Piscinibacter sp. HJYY11: one gene and its partner. The protein of the gene in region 1 interacts with the protein of each later gene in a pairwise test. Links are inferred from orthologs where the notes say so. Each region holds a gene or a part of one and is shown on either strand. Other genes may lie near its edges.

The links. Proteins that work in one complex are often made in the same cells at the same time.
Region 2: the proteins of pheT (region 1) and secD interact in binary tests that used the Escherichia coli proteins (3 or more experiments, as listed by UniProt). The link is inferred for Piscinibacter sp. HJYY11 from one-to-one orthologs.

Annotation. Positions count from the first base shown.
Region 1 is NZ_JAERQZ010000001.1:875,849-878,861, forward strand. It holds pheT (phenylalanine--tRNA ligase subunit beta), read right to left. Parts: upstream 2,711-3,013; coding sequence 290-2,710; downstream 1-289. Other genes in the region: JI745_RS03950 (integration host factor subunit alpha), read right to left, coding at 1-233; pheS (phenylalanine--tRNA ligase subunit alpha), read right to left, coding at 2,732-3,013.
Region 2 is NZ_JAERQZ010000001.1:4,000,680-4,006,319, reverse strand. What follows is about bases 2,471-5,350. They hold secD (protein translocase subunit SecD), read right to left. Parts: upstream 4,910-5,350; coding sequence 3,032-4,909; downstream 2,471-3,031. Other genes in these bases: yajC (preprotein translocase subunit YajC), read right to left, coding at 4,958-5,287; secF (protein translocase subunit SecF), read right to left, coding at 2,471-2,987. Also shown: JI745_RS18710 (DUF1631 family protein), read right to left, coding at 1-1,910; more of secF, read right to left, coding at 1,953-2,470; JI745_RS18690 (CysB family HTH-type transcriptional regulator), read left to right, coding at 5,530-5,640. UniProt on the Escherichia coli protein: Part of the Sec protein translocase complex. Interacts with the SecYEG preprotein conducting channel. SecDF uses the proton motive force (PMF) to complete protein translocation after the ATP-dependent function of SecA.

The DNA of each region.
Region 1 (3,013 bases):
ATCGCCTCGCCGGTACGCGGGTTGCGACCCGGCCGAGGCGCCTTGCGGCGGATATTGAAGTTGCCGAACCCCGACATCTTGACGTCTTCTCCGGTGACAAGGGTCCCATGGATGATGTCGAAGAAGGCTTCGACCATGTCCTTGGATTCGCGCTTGTTGAGGCCGAGCCGCTCGAAAAGCAACTCGGCCAGCTCGGCCTTGGTCAAGGTCGGTGTTTCGAGCATCGGGAGCATGACCCGATCAGGCGCTTTCTCTGGAGGTGGGGTACTCATTCGGGTTATCCAGTAGGTCACGCACGCAGACGCACGCCCAGCCGTTGGCCGAGCGCTGCCACGACCTCGGCCTTGACCGATTCGATGCGCTCGTCGGTCAGGGTGGTCGAGTCGTCGAGGATCTCCAAGCGCAGGGCCAGACTCCGTTCACCCGCAGCCATGTCGGTCGACGCACCGGCCGCCGGCTTGTAGACATCGAACAGCTTCACCGAGCGCACGAGTTGCTCGTTGGCGCCCTTGGCGGTTTCGATCAGGGCGTCGTGGCTGACCTGCTCACCTGCAATCACGGCGATGTCGCGCCAAGCCGATTGCTGCCGCGGGATCGGCTGGAAAGCCGGCACCGGCCGCTCGGTCAGCGCCGCCAGATCCAGCTCAAAGAGCACCGGCGTTCCCGGCAACTCATACGACTGGCGCCACTGAGGGTGCAACTCGCCGACAAAGCCGATCACCCGGCCGTCGATCTCGACACGTGCAGAGCGCCCTGGGTGCAAGGCGGGGTGTGAAGCGGGCACGAAGCGCGCCACGCGCGGCGAGAGCAAGGCCTCGACATCGCCCTTCACATCATAGAAGTCGACCGGGCGCGCCTTCGTGCCCCATTGCAGCTCATCCACCGAGTCACAGGCCAGCCCGGCGACACGCATCGGCTGATCGATGCCCGCCACCGCGCCGGCACCGTCGACGACGGCCGCGTCCCGCTTGAAGACACGCCCGACTTCGGCGATGCGCACGCGCGTGGCTTTCCGGGTCAGGTTGAAGCGAAGCACCGAGACAAGGCTGCCGATCAGGCTCGAGCGCATCACCGAGAGCGGACTGGCGATCGGGTTCAGCACGCGGATCGGGTTCTCGTTGCCGGCGAGTTCTTTTTCCCAACGCTCTTCGACGAAGCTGAAGTTGATCGTCTCCTGATAGTCGAGCGCCGCCAGTGCGTGGCGGATCTCATGCACACCGCGGCGCGACTCGCTGCGCACATGCGCACGGATCGGCGCGACCGGCGGGGTGTCGGGCAGGTTCTGGTAGCCCAGCACGCGCACCACTTCCTCGATCAGGTCTTCCTCGATCTGCAGGTCGAAGCGCCAGCTCGGCGGCGTGACGGTCAACACACCGGGCGCTTCGCTCACTTCAAGACCGAGGCGTCGCAGCACTTCGCCGCACTGGGCTTGCGTGACTGGCATGCCGATCACCTTGGCTGCGCGATCGACGCGCAGCGACACGGGCTTGCGCGCCGGCAGCTTCGTCGCCTGGTCGTCCATGGCGGCCGGCTCGCCGCCGCAGATGTCAAGGATCAGCTGCGTGATGTGATCGATGTGCTCGACTGTCTGCGCGGGGTCCACGCCGCGCTCGAAACGATGGCCGGCATCGGTGCTGAAGTTGTAGCGGCGGGAACGGCCAGCGACGGCCTCGGGCCACCAGAACGCGGCTTCGACGTAGACGTTGCGCGTGTCGTCGGACACCGCGGTTGCGTCACCGCCCATGATGCCGGCGAGCGACTCCACGGCCTGATCGTCTGCAATCACACCGACCCGCTCGTCGACTTCGATCGTGTTGCCGTTGAGCAGCTTGAGCTGCTCGCCCTTGCGGCCCCAGCGCACGACGAGGCCGCCGTGAATCTTGTCGAGGTCGAAGATGTGCGACGGCCGGCCGTACTCGAACATCACGTAATTCGAGATGTCGACGAGCGCGGTGACCGAACGCTGGCCACAACGCGCGAGACGGTCGACCATCCACGCGGGTGTGTTCGCCTTTGTGTTGACGTTGCGGATGATGCGGCCCGAGAAACGGCCACACAGGTCGGGGGCTTCGATGCGCACCGGCAGCTTGTCGGCGTGCACGATCTTCGCCGGCGTGAAGCTCTGCTTCAACAGCGGCGAGCCGGTCAGCGCCGCAACTTCACGCGCGATGCCGTAGACGCTCAGGCAGTGCCCGAGGTTGGGCGTGAGCTTCAACGTGAAGAGCGTGTCGTCGAGCTTCAGGTGCTCGCGGATCGACATCCCCACCGGCGCGTCGTCGGCAAGGATTAGCAGACCGCCGTGGTCTTCCGACAGCTTGAGCTCGCGCGCCGAGCACAGCATGCCCTGGCTCTCGACACCGCGCAGCTTGCCAAGCTTGATCTCGAAGGGCGCACCGCCCTCTTCCGCCGGCGGCAGCCGGGCACCGACCAGCGCGCACGGCACCTTGATGCCGGGGCGCACGTTGGGAGCGCCGCAGACGATGTTGAGCGTCGGGCCGCTGCCGGTGCGCACCTGGCAGACGTTGAGCCGATCGGCGTTCGGATGACGCGCGACCTCGAGCACCTCGGCGACGACCACGTCGGAGAACGGTGGCGCGACGGGGCGCAGCTCTTCGACCTCCATGCCGGACATCGTCAGCAGGTCGGCCAGCTGTTCGGTGGTGAGGGGCGGGTTGCAGAACTCCCGCAGCCAGGACTCTGGAAATTGCATCTCGTCTTTTCTGCTTCTGATTTATTTGAACTGCGACAGGAAGCGCAAGTCACCCTCGAAGAACATGCGCAGGTCGCTCACGCCATATCGCAGCATCGCCAGGCGGTCGATGCCCGAGCCGAAGGCGAAGCCGATGTAGCGCTCGGGATCGAGGCCCATGTTGCGCACGACCTGCGGGTGCACCTGGCCAGAACCGGACACTTCAAGCCACCGGCCCTTCAGCGGCCCTCGCTCGAACATGATGTCGATCTCGGCGCTGGGCTCGGTGAACGGGAAATAGCTGGGGCGGAAGCGCAGCTTGAG
Region 2 (5,640 bases), 3.1 Mb from region 1 along the record:
TCGAGCGTCTCCAGGCGTGCCATCAGCTCCTCAAGGCGCTCCGGTGCAATGGTTGCCGTCTTGGCCGTGAAGGCTGCCGCCAGGGAGTTGTTGAGCTTCTGGATGTGCTCGTCCTGCTTGTCGCCCGAGATGTTGGCGTGGTCCATCCCCTCGCGCAGCGTCTTCAGCAGCGGAGGGAGCCGGCGGATCACCTCCGCCCGCTCTTCGCGCGAGACCTTGGCACTGGCCGACCAGATGAGGTCAGCCGCCACGCGCTTCATCGCCTTGGTTTCGTTGCCCTGCGGCCCATGCTTGACCGCGGTCATCGCCATCACGTCGGCCCACACGTGGAAGAGGAACTCGCGCACACCCTCCTGCACCGGCACCTCGTTGAGCATCTTGCGCAGCTCGATCGTGTACTGGATCGCCAGGGTTTCACGCTGCTCGACCTGCTGCGCAAGCGAAACGCCCTTGCGGGTGGTCTCGTTCTCGTTCTTGAAATAGTGTTCGAGAAACTTCTCGAATTCGGTGAGCACGGTCTGGAACACACGCCGGCCGGTGTCGGGGTAGGCCTCGACGACCTGCACGACGCGCTTGATTTCCTTCTCGAGCGTGTCGGCCACCGCGCGGCTGGTGGAGTCGAACCCCATCACGCACGCACCCATGCGGTCGATCAGGCGACGCGCCGGGTGGTCCACGGTGGCGAAGAAATCGGGCTCACTCACCGCCACCCGCAGCACCGGCATTTGCAAACGCGCGAACCAGACCCGCACCACCGCCGGGATACGCTCTTCCATCAGGATGCTCTGGAACAACAAGGCGACGATCTCGATCGTGGCGCGCTCGACGGGCGTGGAAGCTGCCTGTTTCAGCGCCTGCTTGCGCTGGTGCAGTTCCTCCAGCAATGCCGGCGTGCTGACCGGGCCTTCGGCGACACGGGCGCCATCCGCTTGCACGGCCGCGCCGCTGGTCGTCACCAAACGGCGCTGGATACCCTGTTGCGCTTCGTTGATGGCAGCCTTCAAGCCGGCGGAGGCTTGATGCGGCATCTGGGCTGTGCCGGCAAAGTCGGGCACCTGGCGACCGATCAGGCGGTTGAGACGGCCCAGGACTGCTTCTGCGTGGTCGGAGCCTCGCGCAAAACCGCCGGCCCGCGTCATCAGGCGTGTCTCTTCACCCACATTCCCCAATCGGCCATGCCCGCTCGTGGCCGCCGGCACCGGCGCGCTGGGCGTGGCCCCTGCCGGGATCGGCACACCGTACGAGTTGCGCGTACGGCGAATGAAGGGCCGAAGGTCGATATCCGGCAGGACCCGCTGCTGGATCAGCCAGCGGTTGGTCTCGTGATAGGCCTCTTCGGCGAAGTGCGCGAATTCTTCGTGCAACACCGCCTGCAGCGTGCGCCAGGCATCCTGGCTCAGCGAGGCACCGCGCCACGCGCCGGTGAGGATGCGCGCCAGCACATGGGGCCGCAGCACGTCATTGGCGTCGAGTTCATCGCGCTTCTCGAGCGCCGACATGCGAGAACGCAGATCGGTGAACTCCCACGAAGCGCGGTCCATCATCGCCAACGCCAACCGGGAGCTGAGGATCTCGACCTCGATGGTGTCGTCATCGACCAACGACATTCCTGAGTTGCTACGCCCTGGGGGAGGCAGGTCACCCGGGCGCGAAGCCGACACGACACCGCTCACGAGAGAGCTACGCAGCGCGGCAATGATCCCGCTGATCCAGTTGGGCGCCGACTTGCGCAGATCCGCCGCAACGTCGCGCCGCTTGTACTGGATGCTGTGCTCGGCGGTCTGCCCGGCCAGCAATCGCGCCCCTTCTTCAACCGCGTGGACCACACTGGGCACACCGCTCAACAGGCGCTCCACGTAGGAGCGCCGCGCCTGGGCGGCCAGGGCCAACGAATCGGCGGCGGTCGCCATGTGACGGTTGGTCGAAATGTCTCGGTAAGGGATGGCCCTACTCTACACCACCGCCCCGGCGTTGGGGTCGTTCGGATCGACGTCCTTCGAGGGGCCGGACTTCACCAGATCCTCGCGCTTCACACCCAGCCACATCGCGATGGCGGCGGCCACGAACACCGAGGAATAGATCCCGAAACAGATGCCGATCGTGAGCGCAATGGCGAAGTAGTGCAGCGTCGGACCACCAAAAATCAGCATCGACAGCACCATCATCTGCGTGCTGCCGTGGGTGATGATGGTGCGGCTCATCGTGCTGGTGATCGCATGGTCGATCACCTCGTGCGTGTTCATCTTGCGGTACTTGCGGAACGCTTCACGGATTCGGTCGAAGATCACCACCGATTCGTTCACCGAATAACCCAGGACGGCCAGCACCGCCGCCAACACCGAGAGCGAAAATTCCCACTGGAAGAAGGCGAAGAAGCCCAGGATGATCACCACGTCGTGCAGGTTCGCCAGGATCGCCGCCACCGAGAACTTCCACTCGAAGCGAAACGCCAGGTAAATCATGATGCCGATGACCACGAAGGCCAGCGCCTTCGCGCCGTCTTCAGCCAACTCACGCCCGACCTGCGGGCCGACGAACTCGCTGCGGGCCAGCACCACCGGCTCGGCGCCGTTGGCGTCGCAGACCGGCTTGTCGATCACCTCGCCCTTGTCCGTCGTGACGGCCCGGCGCGACACGGTGCCCGACTCGGCCTTGCACAGCTCGGCGAACACCTTCTCGACCACGTCGCCGACCTTGCCGTCGCCACGCACCGGCAGACGGATCAGCACGTTGTGGGTGTCGCCGAAGTTCTGCACCTGCACTTCGCCGACGTTCATCGCCTCGACGGTGTGGCGCACCTTAGCGATGTCAGCGGCCTGCTTGTAGTGCGCCTCAATCGCGGTGCCGCCGGTGAACTCGATCGACAGGTGCAGGCCGCGCGTGACCAGGAAGAACACGGCCAGCAGGAAGGTCGCGGCCGAGATGATGTTGAACACCAGCGCATGCCGCATGAACGGGATGTCGCGGTGGATGCGGAAGAACTCCATTGCTCAGGTCCGGTTGTGTTCTTGTTGCGCTCTGACGAGCGGGCTCACGGATTGGCCGGCGTCTCGGCCGGCACGGCCTTGGGCTTCCACACCTGCCCGATCGACACGCTCTTGAGCTTCTTCTGGCGGCCGTACCAGAGGTTCACCAGGCCGCGAGAGAACACGACGGCCGAGAACATCGAGGTCAGGATGCCCAGGCAGTGCACCACGGCGAAGCCCTTGATCGGGCCCGAGCCGAAGGCGAAAAGCGCGATGCCGGCGATCAGCGTGGTGACGTTGGAGTCGAGGATGGTGGCGAACGCACGCTCGTATCCAGCGTTGATCGCCGCCTGCGGCGAAGCGCCGGCCCGCAACTCTTCGCGCACCCGCTCGTTGATCAGCACGTTGGCGTCGATGGCCATGCCGAGCGTGAGCGCGATGGCCGCGATACCGGGCAGCGTGAGCGTGGCCTGCAGCATCGACAGCACGGCCACCAGCAGCAGCAGGTTGAACCCGAGCGCAAGCGTGGAGAACAGGCCGAACAAGAGGTAGTACAGGCACATGAACGCCGCGATCGCCGCAAAGCCGTAGATCACGCTGTTGAAACCCTTGGCGATGTTGTCGGCGCCGAGCGTCGGGCCGATGGTGCTCTCTTCGATGATCTCCATCGGCGCGGCCAGCGATCCGGCGCGCAGCAGCAGGCTCAGGTCGTTGGCGGCCTCGGTCGTGCCCATGCCGGTGATCTGGAAGTCGTTGCCGAACTCGCTCTGGATGCGCGCGACCGTCAGCACCTCGCCCTTGTTCTTCTCAAACAGGATGGCGGCCATGTAGTTGCCGACGTTGTTGCGCGTCATCTCACGCATCAGGCGGCCGCCCTTGGCGTCGAGGCTCACCGACACCGCCGGCTGGTTGTTCTGGTCGGGCCGCGGCTGCGCGTTGGTCAGCATCTCGCCGGTGGCGACCGCTTCCTTGTAGGTGACGACGGGCGCCCCACGGCCGACGGTGAAGCGTTCGCGGCCGAAGGGCACCGGGCCCGTGCCTTCGGTAGCAGCTCGCGCCTCGGCCGACATGTCGACCAGGCGGAATTCGAGGTTGGCCGTGCGGCCGATGATGTCCTTGGCCTTGGCGGTGTCCTGCACGCCGGGCAGCTGGATCACGACGCGGTCGGCGCCCTGCTGCTGGATCACCGGCTCAGCCACGCCGAGCTCGTTCACCCGGTTGTGCAGGGTGGTGATGTTCTGCTTGAGCGCGGCGTCCTGCACCGCACGCGCGGCCTCGGGTTTCAACGTGCCGATGAGCTTGATGTCGGTGCCGTCGGGCACCTGCGTCCACTGCAGGTCGGTCATCTGCGAGAGCAGGTCGGCCCCGACCTTCAGCGTCTCGCGGTCACGGAAGCGGATCTCCACCGTGTTGCCGTCGCGGCTGATGCCGGCATAGCGCAGGTTCTTGTCACGCAGCTGCGAGCGGATGTCGGTGGCCGTGCCTTCCATCTTCTTCGTGAGCGCGGCCTTCATGTCGACCTGCATCAGGAAGTGCACCCCGCCGCGCAGGTCCAGGCCCAGGTACATGGGCAGGGCGCGCATCGAGGTCAGCCACTTGGGCGACCGCGAGAGGAGGTTGAGCGCGACGATGTAGCTCGGGTCGGTCGGGTCGGGGTTGAGCGCCCTGGCCAAGGCGTCCTTGGCCTTGAGCTGGGCATCACCGTCGGAGAAGCGCGCCTTGACGCTGTTGCCTTCAAAGACGACGAAGTCGGGCTGCAGGTTCGCCGCCTTGAGGATCTGCTCGACCCGCTGGGCGGTCGCGCTGTCGAGCTTGAGCGTGGCCTTGCCACTGCTGACCTGAACCGCCGGCGCCTCGCCGAAGAAGTTGGGCAGCGTGTAGATCAGCCCGACCAGCAAGGCGACCGCAAGGATCGCGTATTTCCACCACGGATAGCGGTTCATGTCGTGTCTTTCACGAGGCCGGCTCGCGCCGGCTTGTCTGTGTGTGTCTTATTTGAAGGTGCCCTTGGGCAGCACCTGCACCACCGCGCCGCGCTGCACCTGGATCTCGACGTTGTTGGCCACTTCCACATGCAGGAAGCTGTCGCCGAGCTTGGTCACACGGCCGAGCACGCCACCGGCGACCACCACCTCGTCGCCCTTGGCGATGGCGTCGATCATGGCCTTGTGTTCCTTCTGCCGCTTCATCTGGGGGCGGATCATCACGAAGTACAGCACCACGAACATCAGGATGATGGGCAGCATGCCCGTCAGGCCACCCAGCGGATCGGAGGCGCCGGCCGCCGGGGCCGCTTGTGCGAAGGCTTCGGAAATGAACACGTGTGGATCCTCGTTGGGGCTGAAAGCGCGCTGGATGGCGCCCGCCGAAGTGAAAGCTTGGAATTGTATGCCCCTCACCCAGGGGCAGCGATGGGGGCCTGGGCGCAGACCCGCGGCGTGGAAAGAGGTTCCGGCCAAGCGGCCCTTAATCTTTTTCCGGATAAGAAAAGCAGTTTTAAGTTGTTCCGCAAATACCGCCTGCTGACCATACTGCCGTCCACTCCCGTTTCCCGCATACCTACATGAATTTCCAGCAGCTTCGCTCCGTGCGAGAGGCCGTTCGCTGCGGCTTCAATCTCACCGAGGTGTCCAAGGTGCTGCACACGTCCCAGCCGGGCGTGAGCCGCCAGATC